DNA from 2 places in the Kitasatospora saccharophila genome. Region 1 is predicted to be linked to the other one. Evidence: riboswitches for the same ligand, from Rfam matches in the RefSeq annotation. Region 1 holds a riboswitch; the other holds the start of a gene.

Region 1 (7,308 bases):
TGCCTCACTCACGGGGACTCCTCCGACAGGTTGCTTCAGACAGGCGATAGTGCATGAACTGAAGTAACGATGTCGGGAGATGCTTCAGCATGTCAAATATCGATTGGTGAAGTTTTGGCAAAGCGCCCGGCCCCGGCCCGCCGGAGCGGACCGGGGCCGGGGCCGGGCGACCGGGGCGCCGTCAGGAACGCAGCGGCTCCGGACGGGTGTGCTCCGGGCCGCCGTTCGCGGCGGCCTGCTGGGCCCGGGCCGCCGTCGGCGACTGCGGCTGCGCGTTCCACGGCTGGCGCTGCTGCGGCGCCTCGCCGTCCCCGCCCGCACCGGAGGTCGCGTCGTGCACCTCCACCTGCTCGCGGCGCAGCTCCTCGCGGACCACCTCCTCCTCGGTGTACCGCTCCACCACCAGGCGCACCCGCTCGATCGGCGCCAGGTACTTGCGCACCACCGGGCGCTCCTCGTGCAGGGTGACCTCCTCGACCGCCTCGGCGATCTCCTGCTCGCTCAGCGCCGCCCGCTCCGCGTCCGACACCGGGATCCGCTCCACCCGCACCCGCTCGCGCACCACCGGCACCCGGCGCTCCACCTGCTCGGTGGTCACGTACTTGCGCAGCCGGGTGGTGCCCACCTCGTGCCACTCGGTGCTGATGTCGATCCGCTCCTCGCGGCAGGTGATCTCCACCGGCGCGGTCGGCTCCACCGCCGCCCGGCCCTCGGGCTGGGCCTGGTGGGGTTGCGACTGCGACTGGGACTGTTGGGCGTCCTGCCGGGTCGGCGCGGGCGCCGCCTTCGCCGTCGTGAAGGCGGCCGGGGCGGGGGCGGCGGTGGCAGCGGCGGCGGCCGGATCCGCGGCGGCGGGCGCGGGCGCGGGCGCGGGGGCCGGGGCCGGGGCGGGTGAGGGGGAGGAGGCGAGGGTGCCGAAATCGCGGTCCACCGCGGGCTCCTGGCGCTGGTGCTCCTTCGCCCCCGCTCCGGCCGCTCCGGCCGCTCCGGCCTCCGCCGCCTTCGCCGCCGGGGCCGCGGGCTCCGAGCCGGCGTCGCCGCCGGTGTCCAGCCCGTAGTAGCGGTACAGCTGCAACTCCTGGGCGGGCGAGAGGTGCTGGCCCACGCCGAAGTCCGGGGACTCCTTGATCAGCGACTTGTCGTACGGGACGCGCAACTCGTCGCCCGCGAACTCGCTGGTGGTCAGCGGGACGAAGGCGTCCCGGCCGAAGATCCCCGTGCGGACGGCCGCCCACTCCGGCTCGCCGGTGGCGTCGTCCAGGTACACCTCGTCGACCGTGCCGATCTTGTCACCGTTCCGGTCGACCGCCTTGTGCCCGATCAGGTCGCGCGGATCGATATCGGTCTGCACGCTGTCCTCCAGTCCTGCCGCTCCTCAGGGATGTCCGGGAGGCGGTCGGAGGAGCCTGCCGGGCCGCCACTTCACACCAAACGTCACGTAACGGACGGCGGCACTCCGGACACCGCCGTCCGGGGCAGATCACAGGGCCGCACCGGTGATCCCCGAGGCCCGCGCTGGTAACCTCGGAGGCGACCGCCGAGCCCGCTCGGGAGAGTCCCGACCCCGCCGGACAGGGGGGTGCGGGACGCCGAAGGAGCAACCCCTCCCCGGAATCTCTCAGGCATCCGTACCGAGCGAGAACAGGTCACTCTGGAAAGCAGGGCAGGACCGTCGGCACCGGAGCCGGCCGTCCCCGCCCTCGCCGACGGTGCAAGCCGTCCGGGCCCCGGCCCGGACGCGTGAAGCTCTCAGGTACCGATGACAGAGGGGGAGGCTGACGGGTTCGCCCGCGCGCCCGGCTTCCACGGCAGTCGGTCGGCGTGCGTACCACCGCCGGTCCGCGACCAGGAGGCCCGACCCCCATGAACGCCCAGCCGACGCTCAGCGACCTTGAGCAGGCCAGCCCCTTCGAGCACCGCCACATCGGCCCCGACAGCGACGCCCAGCAGAAGATGCTGGCCCAGGTCGGCTACGCCTCCCTGGACGAGCTGTCCGACGCCGCCGTCCCCGACGCCATCCGCAGCCTCACCGCGCTCGGCCTGCCCGCCGGCCGCAGCGAGGCCCAGGTGCTCGCCGAACTGCGCGAGCTGGCCGGCCGCAACCAGGTCCTCACCTCGATGATCGGCCTCGGCTACTACGGCACCTTCACCCCGCCGGTCATCCTGCGCAACGTGCTGGAGAACCCGGCCTGGTACACCGCCTACACCCCGTACCAGCCCGAGATCTCGCAGGGCCGCCTGGAGGCGCTGCTCAACTTCCAGACCGCGGTCGCCGACCTGACCGGCCTGGACACCTCCGGCTCCTCGCTGCTCGACGAGGGCACCGCCGCCGCCGAGGCGATGGCCCTGGCCCGGCGCGTCACCAAGAACAAGCCCGGCGTCTTCCTGGTCGACGCGGACACCCTGCCGCAGACCGTCGCCGTGATCGAGACCCGCGCCGAACCGACCGGCGTCGAGGTCGTCACCGCCGACCTCTCGAACGGCATCCCCGCCGAGATCGCCGAGCGCGGCGTCTTCGGCGTGCTGCTCCAGTACCCGGGCGCCTCCGGCGCGGTGCGGGAGATCAAGCCCGTCATCGACCAGGCCCACGGGCTCGGCGCCGTCGTCGCCGTCGCCGCCGACCTGCTCGCCCTCACCCTGCTGCGCTCGCCCGGCGAGCTCGGCGCCGACATCGCCTGCGGCACCTCGCAGCGCTTCGGCGTCCCGATGGGCTTCGGCGGCCCGCACGCCGGCTACCTCGCCGTCCGCGCCGAGTACGCCCGCAACCTGCCCGGCCGCCTGGTCGGGGTCTCGGTCGACGCCGACGGCAACCGCGCCTACCGGCTCGCCCTGCAGACCCGCGAGCAGCACATCCGCCGCGAGAAGGCCACCTCCAACATCTGCACCGCCCAGGTGCTGCTCGCCGTGATGGCCTCCATGTACGCCGTCTACCACGGCCCCGACGGCCTCGCCGACATCGCCCGCCGCACCCACCGCTACGCCGCCGCGCTCGCCGCCGGCCTGCGCGCGGGCGGCGTCGAACTCGCCCACGACGCCTTCTTCGACACCGTCACCGCGGTCGTCCCCGGCCGGGCCGACCAGGTCGTGGCCGCGGCGCTGGCCGGCGGCGTCAACGTCCACAAGGTCGACGGCGACCGGGTCTCGGTCTCCTGCGACGAGACCACCACCCGCGAGCACCTGGCGGCCGTGTTCGCCGCGTTCGGGGTCACGGCGGAGATCGCCGAGGACGCGGACGCGCTGCCCGCCGAGCTGCTGCGCGAGGACGAGTACCTCACCCACCCGGTCTTCCACAGCCACCGCTCCGAGACCGCCATGCTGCGCTACCTTCGCCGGCTCTCCGACCGCGACTACGCGCTCGACCGCGGCATGATCCCGCTGGGCTCCTGCACCATGAAGCTCAACGCGACCACCGAGATGGAGCCGATCACCTGGCCCGAGTTCGGGCAGCTGCACCCGTTCGCCCCGGTCGAGCAGGCCGAGGGCTACCTGACGCTGATCCGCGGGCTGGAGCAGCAGCTGGTGGAGGTCACCGGCTACGACGCGGTGTCGATCCAGCCGAACGCGGGCTCGCAGGGCGAGCTGGCCGGCCTGCTGGCCGTCCGGGCGTACCACCGGGCCAACGGCGACACCCAGCGCGACGTCTGCCTGATCCCGTCCTCCGCGCACGGCACCAACGCGGCCTCGGCGGCGATGGCCGGCATGCGGGTCGTCGTGGTCAAGACGCTCACCGACGGCGACGTGGACGTCGAGGACCTGAAGGCCAAGATCGAGCAGCACCGCGAGCAGCTGGCCGTGCTGATGGTCACCTACCCGTCCACCCACGGCGTGTTCGAGACCGAGATCACCCGGATCTGCGAACTCGTCCACGAGGCCGGCGGCCAGGTGTACGTCGACGGCGCCAACCTCAACGCGCTGGTCGGCCTCGCCAAGCCCGGCAAGTTCGGGGCGGACGTCTCGCACCTCAACCTGCACAAGACCTTCTGCATCCCGCACGGCGGCGGCGGCCCCGGCGTCGGCCCGGTCGCGGTGCGCTCGCACCTCGCGCCGTACCTGCCCAACCACCCGCTGCAGGCCGAGGCCGGCCCCGCGACCGGCGTCGGGCCGATCTCGGCCGCGCCCTGGGGCTCGGCGGCGATCCTGCCGATCTCCTGGTCGTACGTCCGCCTGATGGGCGGCGAGGGCCTCAAGCGCGCCACCCAGGTGGCCGTGCTCAACGCCAACTACATCGCCAAGCGGCTGGCCCCGCACTACCCCGTGCTCTACACCGGCCCCGGCGGGCTGGTCGCGCACGAGTGCATCATCGACCTGCGGCCGCTCAGCAAGGAGACCGGCGTCAGCGTCGACGACATCGCCAAGCGGCTCATCGACTACGGCTTCCACGCGCCGACCATGTCGTTCCCGGTCGCCGGGACGCTGATGATCGAGCCGACCGAGTCCGAGGACCTGCACGAGATCGACCGCTTCTGCGAGGCGATGATCGCGATCCGCGGCGAGATCGAGAAGGTCGGCGCGGGCGAGTGGGCGGCGGACGACAACCCGCTGCGCAACGCCCCGCACACCGCGGCGATGCTGGCCGGCGAGTGGGCGCACCCGTACACCCGCGAGGAGGCGGTCTTCCCGGCGGGCGTCAACCCGGCGGACAAGTACTGGCCGGCGGTGCGGCGCATCGACGGCGCGTACGGCGACCGGAACCTGGTCTGCTCCTGCCCGCCGCTGGACGAGTACGACGCGTAGCCGCGCAGCGGAAGCCGCCCGCCGAGGGGAGTTCTCTCGGTCGGGCGGCTTCCGCGTGTGCCCTGCCGCCGCGCGCAGTTCCCCGCGCCCCTGGCGGGGCGGGGGAGGCACGCCTTCGGCGGGAGAGGGGGAGGGGACGGAGAAGCCGCCCGACCGGGGGGAGTTCTCTCGGGGAGGGCGGCTTCCGTGGTGCGCGGTTCCTCGCGCCCCGGTGGGGCGGAGCGTCAGGAGTAGACCGGGCCGGTGAACTTCTCGCCGGGGCCGGAGCCGGGGGCGTCGGGGATGAGGGAGGCCTCGCGGAAGGCGAGCTGGAGGGAGCGGAGGCCGTCGCGGAGGGGGGCGGCGTGGAAGTTGGAGATCTCGGGGGCTCCGGCGGTGACCAGGCCGGCCAGGGCGGTGATCAGCTTGCGGGCCTCGTCGAGGTCCTTGTCGGCCTCGCCGCCCTCGGCGAGGCCGCACTTGACGGCGGCGGCGCTCATCAGGTGGACGGCGACGGTGGTGATCACCTCGACGGCGGGGACCTCGGCGATGTCGCGGGTCAGGTCGTCGAAGCCGAGGGCCTGCTCGGACTCGTGCGCGTGGTCGGGCTGGCTGGTCAAGGTGTCACTCCGAGGGGCTGGGGCGAAAGCGCGGTACGGAAGGAGCGTACAAGGCGGGCGGGAGGGGGCCGGTGGCGCCGGTCGGGCGGGCCGGAGGGCGCGGAATACCGGTCGGCCCGGAAACGCTGGTATGATTCGAGACTGACCGGCCAGGGGACCCTTTCGGGTTGCCCGGCCAGCAAGTGGAGGCTCCACCCAGGAGGCCCGAGAGGGCAACCGCGACAGTCTCCCACCCGCGCGGCCGAAGGGCCGACGGGTCCGGTCCGCGATGAGCGCCCGCGAGGGACTGTTCGTCGGCAGTGGTGCCCGCGAGGGTACCCCGGAACGTGTGGAGCCCCGCCTGTACCGTGCGGGGCTTTTTTCGTGCGCTCGGTGCCCTCGACGGGCAGCGGAGCATGAATGAAGCCCCGCCCAGTGGTCGAAACCACTACGTGCGACCGCCGCCCGACGGTCGCATCGGAAAAGGTGCAACCGAGGAGGCCCCATCAGCACCGAGCCCCGCATCAACGACCGGATCCGCGTCCCCGAGGTGCGACTCGTCGGTCCCAGCGGCGAGCAGGTCGGCATCGTCCCGCTCGCGAAGGCGCTGGAGCTTGCCCAGGAGTACGACCTGGACCTGGTCGAGGTCGCCGCCACGGCGCGCCCGCCGGTGTGCAAGCTCATGGACTACGGCAAGTTCAAGTACGAGTCGGCCATGAAGGCCCGTGAGGCGCGCAAGAACCAGGCGCACACGGTCATCAAGGAGATGAAGCTCCGGCCGAAGATCGACCCGCACGACTATGACACCAAGAAGGGTCACGTCGTCCGGTTCCTCAAGCAGGGCGACAAGGTCAAGATCACGATCATGTTCCGCGGTCGTGAGCAGTCCCGCCCCGAGCTGGGCTTCCGACTGCTGCAGCGGCTCGCGGACGACGTCCAGGACCTGGGCTTCGTGGAGTCCGCTCCGAAGCAGGACGGCCGAAACATGATCATGGTTCTCGGCCCGCACAAGAAGAAGACCGAGGCCATGGCCGAGGCCCGCGCCGCCGCCGACGCCCGCAAGGCGGAGCGGCTGGGTCGCGGACCGGCCGCGGACCAGGCGGATGACGTCGACGACGTCGAGGACATCGACGGCGCCGAGGACGAGGCGGCCGAGGTCGAGGAGACCGACGCCGCCGAGACCGAGGCCGCCGAGGCCGCCGAGGTCGAGCAGCCCGCCGAGGCCGCCCAGGACGCCTGAGCCCCAGGGCTCGGGTGACCGGGGGCCGAGGCACCCGGTTCCGGGGCGTCCCGCCCTGGAGACGAGATCCATCCAGTTCCGGCCCGCGCCGCACGGCGCGGGCCGGAACGGACCGACGAGGAGAAACGGCGACATGCCGAAGCAGAAGACGCACAGCGGCGCCAGCAAGCGCTTCAAGATCACTGGCTCCGGGAAGGTGCTGCGCGAGCGTGCCGGCCGTCGCCACCTGCTCGAGCACAAGCCCTCGACGCTGACCCGCAAGCTGGCCGGCAACGCCGAGATGGCCCCGGGCGACGCGAAGAAGATCAAGAAGCTTCTCGGCAAGTGATCGCCCGCCCGCGGCAGCGTCGCGGGCACCAGCTGATCCTTCCCGACCGAATCGAATAACGGACCGCCGGCACGATCCGAGGTCCGGAACCAAGGAGTAATGAAGTGGCACGCGTCAAGCGGGCAGTGAACGCCCACAAGAAGCGCCGGGTCATCCTCGAGCGGGCCTCCGGCTACCGCGGTCAGCGTTCGCGCCTGTACCGCAAGGCCAAGGAGCAGGTCACCCACTCGCTGGTCTACAACTTCAACGACCGCAAGAAGCGCAAGGGCGACTTCCGCCAGCTCTGGATCCAGCGCGTCAACGCCGCTGCCCGTGCCAACGGCATCACCTACAACCGCTTCGTCCAGGGCCTCAAGGCCGCTGGCGTCGAGATCGACCGCAAGATGCTGGCCGACCTCGCGGTGAACGACTCCGTGGCGTTCCAGGCC
Region 2 (7,308 bases), on a different contig from region 1:
GGGACTCCTCGCGCGCCCTGCCCTGCCTGATCCAGGCCACCGAGGTCGGCTACCAGAACGGCCACGGCCTGCGCCTGGTGGAGTCGATCGCCGACCGCTGGGGCGCGGACCTGCTGCCGCGCGGCAAGGGCGTCTGGTTCGAGATGAAGATCCGCGAACGGGCCGCCACCGGCGGCTGAACCGCCCCGGACCGCCCCTGGATCGCCCTTGAGCCGGCCTTGGATCGCCTCCGTGTATGGCCGCCTGGCATCCGAAGGTGAACTCAAGCACACGCCTTGGTTTCGATTTTGTCCGCCCGCACACAGCGTGCGATAGTCATGCAAGTCGGGCAGCACAACCCGGCACTTCCCACCCGGCGGCACGCACCCCCTTGGCCACCGGAGGACGCAGGGGGCCCCGGACCGCGAAACCACCGCGGACAGGGGCCCCGTACCGTTTCCGGGGGCGTTCAGCGGCGGTTCAGCACTCGATGACGTTGACCGCGAGGCCGCCGCGCGAGGTCTCCTTGTACTTCACCTTCATGTCGGCCCCGGTCTCCTTCATGGTCTTGATCGCCTTGTCGAGCGAGACGTGGTGCCGGCCGTCGCCGCGCAGGGCCATCCGGGCCGCCGTGACGGCCTTCACCGAGGCCATGCCGTTGCGCTCGATGCAGGGGATCTGGACCAGACCGCCGACCGGGTCGCAGGTGAGGCCGAGGTTGTGCTCGATGCCGATCTCGGCGGCGTTCTCGACCTGCTCGGGGCTGCCGCCGAGGACCTCGGCGAGGCCGCCCGCGGCCATCGAGCAGGCGGAGCCGACCTCGCCCTGGCAGCCGACCTCGGCGCCCGAGATCGAGGCGTTCTCCTTGAAGAGCATGCCGATCGCGCCCGCCGCCAGCAGGAAGCGGACGATGCCGTCTTCTTTCTCCCATTCGGGGGCCGCGCCCGGAACGATGAAGTTCAGGTAGTAGTGCAGGACCGCCGGGATGATGCCCGCCGCGCCGTTGGTGGGGGCGGTGACCACCCGGCGGCCGGAGGCGTTCTCCTCGTTGACGGCCATCGCGTAGAGGGTGACCCACTCCATCGCGTTGCCCGGGCCGATGCCCTCGGCGCGCAGCGCGCGGGCCGCGCTCGCGGCCCGGCGGCGGACCTTGAGGCCGCCCGGGAGGATGCCCTCGCGGGACATGCCGGCCGCCACGCACTCCTTCATGACGGCCCAGATCTCCAGCAGCCCGGCCCGGATCTCCGCCTCGGTGCGCCAGGCCTTCTCGTTTTCCAGCATCAGGCCGGAGATGGACAGGCCGGTCTCCCGGGTCAGCCGGAGCAGTTCCCCGCCGGTCCGGAACGGGTGCCGCAGCACGGTGTCGTCGGGCTTGATCCGGGCCTCGCCGAGGGCGTCCTCGTCGACCACGAAGCCGCCGCCGACCGAGTAGTAGGTCTTCTCCAGCAGCGTCTCGCCGGAGGCGTCGTACGCCCACAGGGCCATGCCGTTGGCGTGGTACGGGAGGGCCTTGCGGCGGTGCAGGACCAGGTCGTGGTCGGGGTCGAAGGGGATCTCGCGGCGGCCGAGCAGGCTGAGCCGCTTCTCGGCGCGGATCCGTTCGACGTCGAGGTCGGCGCGGTCGACGTCGACCGTGCGCGGGGAGTGGTTCTCCAGGCCGAGCAGGACGGCCTTGGGGGTGCCGTGGCCGTGCCCGGTGGCGCCGAGCGAGCCGTACAGCTCGGCCCGGACGGTGGCGACCCGCTCCAGCAGGCCCTCGGAGTCGAGGCGGCGGGCGAACATCCGGGCCGCGCGCATCGGGCCCACGGTGTGCGAGGAGGAGGGGCCGATGCCGATGGAGAAGAGGTCGAAGACGCTGATGGCCACGGGGTGACGTCCTTGTCCGGTCTCGTGGTGGTGCTGGGTCCCGTCTCGTGAACGGGGCGCGGCATGGAACGGGGCACCGCGCGCACGTCTTCCAGTGTGCGCGGTGCCCCGGGAAAGCTCGGGTGGGCCGCCGGTCGGGCGGCCGGACGAGCGGGGTCCTGCTTACAGCTCCGGGTAGAGCGGGTGCTTGGCGGCCAGCGCGGTCACCCGGGCCTTGAGGGCCTCGGCCTTGGCCTCGTCGAAGCCCGGCAGCAGGGCCTCGGCGATGACGTCGGCGACCTCGCGGAAGTCCTCGGCGCCGAAGCCGCGGGTGGCCAGCGCCGGGGTGCCGATGCGCAGGCCGGAGGTGACCATCGGCGGACGCGGGTCGTTCGGGACGGCGTTGCGGTTGACCGTGATGCCGACCTCGTGCAGGCGGTCCTCGGCGTCCTGGCCGTTGAGCTCGCTGTTGCGCAGGTCGACCAGCACCAGGTGCACGTCGGTGCCGCCGGACAGCACGGAGGCGCCGGAGGCGGCCACGTCGTCCTGGAGCAGGCGCTCGGCGAGGATCTTCGCGCCCTCCAGGGTGCGCTGCTGGCGCTCCTTGAAGCCCTCGGAGGCCGCGACCTTGAACGCGACGGCCTTGGCGGCGATCACGTGCTCCAGCGGGCCGCCCTGCTGGCCGGGGAAGACCGCGGAGTTGATCTTCTTGGCGTGCTCGGCCTTGGAGAGGATGACGCCGCCGCGCGGGCCGCCCAGGGTCTTGTGGGTGGTGGTGGTGACCACGTCCGCGTACGGCACCGGGGAGGGGTGCAGACCGGCGGCGACCAGGCCGGCGAAGTGCGCCATGTCGACCATCAGCAGGGCGCCGACCTCGTCCGCGACCCGGCGGAACTCGGCGAAGTCCAACTGGCGGGGGTAGGCGGACCAGCCGGCGATGATCAGCTTGGGCTGGTGCTCCTTGGCGAGGCGCTCGACCTCGGCCATGTCGACCTGGCCGGTCTTCTCGTCCACGTGGTAGGCCACCACGTTGTAGAGCTTGCCGGAGAAGTTGATCTTCATGCCGTGGGTCAGGTGACCGCCGTGGGCCAGGTTCAGGCCCAGGATGGTGTCGCCCGGCTGGATCAGCGCGAACATCGCCGCGGCGTTCGCCTGCGCGCCGGAGTGCGGCTGCACGTTGGCGTGCTCGGCGCCGAACAGCTCCTTGATCCGGTCGATGGCGATCTGCTCGACCACGTCGACGTGCTCGCAGCCGCCGTAGTAGCGGCGGCCGGGGTAGCCCTCGGCGTACTTGTTGGTGAGCACCGAGCCCTGGGCCTCCATGACCGCCACCGGGGCGAAGTTCTCGGAGGCGATCATTTCCAGGGTGGTCTGCTGGCGGTGCAGCTCGGCGTCGACCGCGGCGGCGATCTCCGGGTCGAGCGCGTGGAGGGACTGGTTGAGGACCGTCATGAGGGGGTCTCCCGGTCAGGCGCCGGTGAAGGCGGTGTAGCCGTCGGCGTCGAGCAGCTCGTCGGTCGCCTCGACCCGGACCTTGAACAGCCAACCGCCCGCGAAGGGCTCCGAGTTGACCAGGGCCGGCTCGTCGATGACGGCCTGGTTGACCTCGGTGACCTCGCCGGTGGCGGGGGAGTAGAGGTCGCTGACCGACTTGGTGGACTCAAGCTCGCCACAGGTCTCACCCGCGGTGACGGTGTCACCCACCGCCGGGAGCTGGACGTAGACGATGTCGCCGAGGGCGTCGGCCGCGTGCGCGGTGATGCCGACCGTCGACACCCCGTCCACGGCGGCGGTCAGCCACTCGTGCTCCTTGGTGTACTGCAGGTGCGTGGGGTTGCTCATGGCGTCATTCTCCAGGATCGCGGGAGGGGAGGGCGCGGCCGTCCGCTGTGCGGACGAACCGGAAGAGGACTTCCAGGGGTCAGCGGCGCGGGGTCAGCGGGCGCGCTTGTAGAACGGCAGGGCGACGACCTCGACCGGCTCGGCCCTGCCCCGGACGTCCACCGCGACGGCGGTGCCCGGCTCGGCGTGCGCGGCGTCCACGTACGCGATGGCGATCGGCTTGCCCAGGGTCGGGGACGGCGCGCCGGAGGTGATCCGGCCGATCGCGGCGCCCTCGGCGTCCACCACCGCGTACTCGGCGCGCGGGACGCGCTTGCCCTCGGAGACCAGGCCGACCAGCTTGCGCGGGGGGGCGCTCTCGGCCGCGGCGGCGGCCTCCTCCAGGGCCTTGCGGCCGACGAAGGCGCCGCCGTTGGTGGTCTTGTCGAAGCGCACCACCCGGCCCAGGCCGGCGTCGAACGGGGTCAGGTCGGTGGACAGCTCGTGCCCGTACAGCGGCATGCCCGCCTCCAGGCGCAGCGTGTCGCGGCAGGACAGGCCGCACGGGACCAGGCCCTCGGCGGTGCCGGCCTCGGTCAGCGCCGTCCACAGGTGCGCGGCGTCGGCGGGGGCGCAGAACACCTCGAAGCCGTCCTCGCCGGTGTAGCCGGTGCGGGCCAGCCAGACCCGGCGGTCGGCCACGGTGGCCGGCAGCAGGGCGTAGTACTTGAGGCCGGGCAGGTCGGCGTCGGTCAGCTTGGCCAGGATGCCGTTCGCCTCCGGGCCCTGGACGGCGAGCAGCGCGTAGGCGTCCCGGTCGTCGCGGACGGTGGCGTCGAAGCCGGCCGCGCGCTCGGTCAGCGCGTCCAGCACCACCTGGGCGTTGGAGGCGTTGGCGACCACCAGGTACTCGTCCTCGGCGGTGCGGTAGACGATCAGGTCGTCCAGGATGCCGCCGTCCTCGCGGCAGATCATCGTGTAGCGGGCGCGCAGCACGCCGAGCGCGGAGATGAAGCCGACCAGGGCGTGGTCCAGCAGCTCGCCGGCCTGCGGGCCGGAGACGGTGATCTCGCCCATGTGCGAGAGGTCGAACAGGCCCGCCCGGGTGCGGACGGCGAGGTGCTCCTCGCGCTCGCTGCCGTAGCGCAGCGGCATGTCCCAGCCGGCGAAGTCGGTCATGGTGGCGCCGAGCGAGCGGTGCAGCGCGTCGAGCGCGGTCAGGCGGAGGGACACGACAGGACTCCCGGGATCTGGAAACGGGCAGGCTGGGGCGAATCTCCCCATCTGTCGTCGAACCTGAGAGCTTCACCGCCTTCCAACAGGATGGCGGCTTGCACCGTGGGTGGGCGCACGGCGCGGCCGTGTCCACTTTCCAGATCTGCCTCGCCCGGGCGGTAGGGGTGCCTGAGAGATTCCGGGGAGGACTTGCTCCTTCGGCGCCGGTCGCGGCCCAGCGGGCCGTTCCGGCTCTCCCGCGCGGGTTCGAGCGGCCGGTATGAAGTTTGACTTCGAGCGGGCCCATCATGGCACGCCCGGGGCCGCGCGCGGGAGAGGGGTCCGATCACCGGCGCACCCGGGCACCGCGCCGGTGCGCCGGGCCGCCGCACCGGTGCGCCCCCGCGCGCCGCTAACCTGATCGCAACTGCTGACGTGGAGGGGCGACATGGGGTTCCCGCTGGGTGGGGTGCCGGAGGGCGGGGCCTGGCCGGCCAACGAGCTGGAGCGGGTGCTGACGGCCGCGCTCGGCGACCCCGGGGCGACGCCCCGGGTGATCGAGGTGCTGGCCCGCAGCCAGGTGTGGATCCCGCTGCCGTCCGGCACCGCGCCGGACGCCGAGGCGCTGGACCTGCCGACGCTGGAGCTGGCCGGCGCCCCCTACGTGCCGGTGTACTCCTCGCAGGAGCAGTACCTCCGGCACTGCCCGGGCATCCCGTTCGCGATCGCCCCGATGTGGGAGTTCGCCCGCGGGCTGCCGCTGGGCATCGGCATCGCGGTCAACCCGGAGGCGCCGGTGGGCATCCCGGTGCCGCCGGAGGGCGTGGGCGAGCTGCGGCGCGGGCCGCGCGGCGAGGAGTGGGAGGCGCAGGGCGTCACCGAGGGTGCCCGGGTGGCGCTCAAGGAGCCCGAGCCGCACCAGGAGCCGTTCGCCTTCCTGGCCGCCGCGACCGGCGAACTCATGGGCCTGCCGGGCGTGTTGACGGCCCGTCGGGCGCTGGCCCGGGTGGAGGGCGAGCCGACCCTGCTGTACGTCGGCGTGCAGCTGGACCCGGCGGCCCCCGCCGACCCGGCCGAGGTGAACACCGCGCTCGGCCGGGCGCTCGGAACCGCGCCGCCGAGCTGGGGCGTCCACCTGGTGCTGCTCGACCTGGTCGCGGATCCGGTGGTGGACTGGCTGCTGGGGCGGGTACAGCCCTTCTACGTGCGTCCGTGACCGCTGCCGGTCCGCCGGCCCGGTCGGCCGCGCGCGGTACGGCGGCATGACGACCGTCGGGTGCGCCCCATAGGGTTGCCCCGGCACACCGGAGCACGGTGGCGAGCGGACGAGAGAGTAGGGCGGCGACGTGACGGGAGCAGCCGGCGACCCGGGGGCGGTCGAGCACGCCCTCGCAGCGGTCGCACCGGAGCGCTGGGAGGCGTACGAGGGCCTGCTGCGCGCCCTGGCCGGCGGGCAGGTCTGGATGCTGCTGTGGCACGGCAGCCCCGGCAGTCCGGACGCCCAGTACGGGAACATGGACATCGGCGGCCACGGCTACGCGCCCTGCGCGACCTCCCCGGCCCAGCTCGCGGCCAGCGGCTGGACGCGGGCCCACGAGGTGGTCTCCGGGCCGGAGATCGCCGCCTCGCTGTACCGGTCGCGCTGGGGCCTGTGGCTCGACCCGCACCGCCCCGGCGGCGGCGTCGGCGTGCCCTGGGCCGACCTGCGGCGGATCGCGCTCGGCCTGGACCGGATGCCCGCCGGGCCGCTGCGGATCTCCGAACCCCCGGGCCTGGCCGCGCAGTTCTTCGCCGTGCTGGAGCAACAGGCGGGCGAGGTGCGGCCGTTGCGCTCGCTGCGCCGGGCCTGGGTCCAACCCGTGCTGGGCGAGGCGTACTTGGCGATCGGGCTCGACCTGTACGACACCTCGCCGCCGGCCGTGGAGGCGGCCCGGGCGCTGGTGCAGCGGGCCGCCGCGCAGGCGCCCGAGGGGCCCGGCGTGTCCACCGTGATGATGGCCGACGAGTTCGACCCGGTGGCGATGTGGATGTGGGCCAACGCCCGCCCGTTCTTCGACCGGCAGGGCCCTGCGCAGGCCCACCCGACCGGCTTCGGTTACGCAGCGCAACCGCCGGCCGGGCCCACCCAGGGGTGGCCGCAGGCCCCCTGGCCGGGCTACCCGGGCCGTTGAACCTACCCTGACGCTCTACCCGAAAACCCCCGCCCCGGTCTTTTCTCCGGTCGGCGGGGGTTTTTTGCCAGCTTTTGCCAGCTCATGATCTACGCGCGAAACCCCTTGTGCCACCTGGCGTTTTCCCGTCAGTGGCGGGGTACCGCCAGTGCTCCTCTTGACGGACACGTAACAGCTGTGTGAAGAGCGATATGCGACCCGGACGATCTTGCATGCCAACAGATCACAGTTAGGCATCCTTCGTGATCGAGGTCTTCCGCCCGACGCTCCCCATGAC

What was found. Region 1 has a riboswitch for glycine ahead of gcvP (aminomethyl-transferring glycine dehydrogenase). Riboswitches for the same ligand answer to the same signal wherever they lie in the genome.
Region 2: another riboswitch for glycine. It lies ahead of gcvT (glycine cleavage system aminomethyltransferase GcvT); the one in region 1 lies ahead of gcvP (aminomethyl-transferring glycine dehydrogenase).

The regions. Positions count from the first base shown of each region.
Region 1 is NZ_BAAANS010000040.1:64,701-72,008, reverse strand. It holds gene ABD345_RS26530 (MFS transporter) at 1-12, opposite strand, end outside; gene ABD345_RS26525 (PRC and DUF2382 domain-containing protein) at 182-1,351, opposite strand; glycine riboswitch at 1,539-1,644, shown strand; glycine riboswitch at 1,647-1,773, shown strand; gene gcvP (aminomethyl-transferring glycine dehydrogenase) at 1,864-4,734, shown strand; gene ABD345_RS26515 (DUF1844 domain-containing protein) at 4,959-5,333, opposite strand; gene infC (translation initiation factor IF-3) at 5,818-6,552, shown strand; gene rpmI (50S ribosomal protein L35) at 6,686-6,880, shown strand; gene rplT (50S ribosomal protein L20) at 6,985-7,308, shown strand, end outside.
Region 2 is NZ_BAAANS010000021.1:49,075-56,382, reverse strand. It holds gene ABD345_RS17075 (ATP-binding protein) at 1-179, shown strand, start outside; gene ABD345_RS17070 (L-serine ammonia-lyase) at 460-1,845, opposite strand; gene ABD345_RS17065 (serine hydroxymethyltransferase) at 2,008-3,276, opposite strand; gene gcvH (glycine cleavage system protein GcvH) at 3,292-3,666, opposite strand; gene gcvT (glycine cleavage system aminomethyltransferase GcvT) at 3,760-4,929, opposite strand; glycine riboswitch at 4,920-5,027, opposite strand; glycine riboswitch at 5,028-5,130, opposite strand; gene ABD345_RS17050 (enhanced serine sensitivity protein SseB) at 5,309-6,076, shown strand; gene ABD345_RS17045 (enhanced serine sensitivity protein SseB C-terminal domain-containing protein) at 6,207-7,031, shown strand.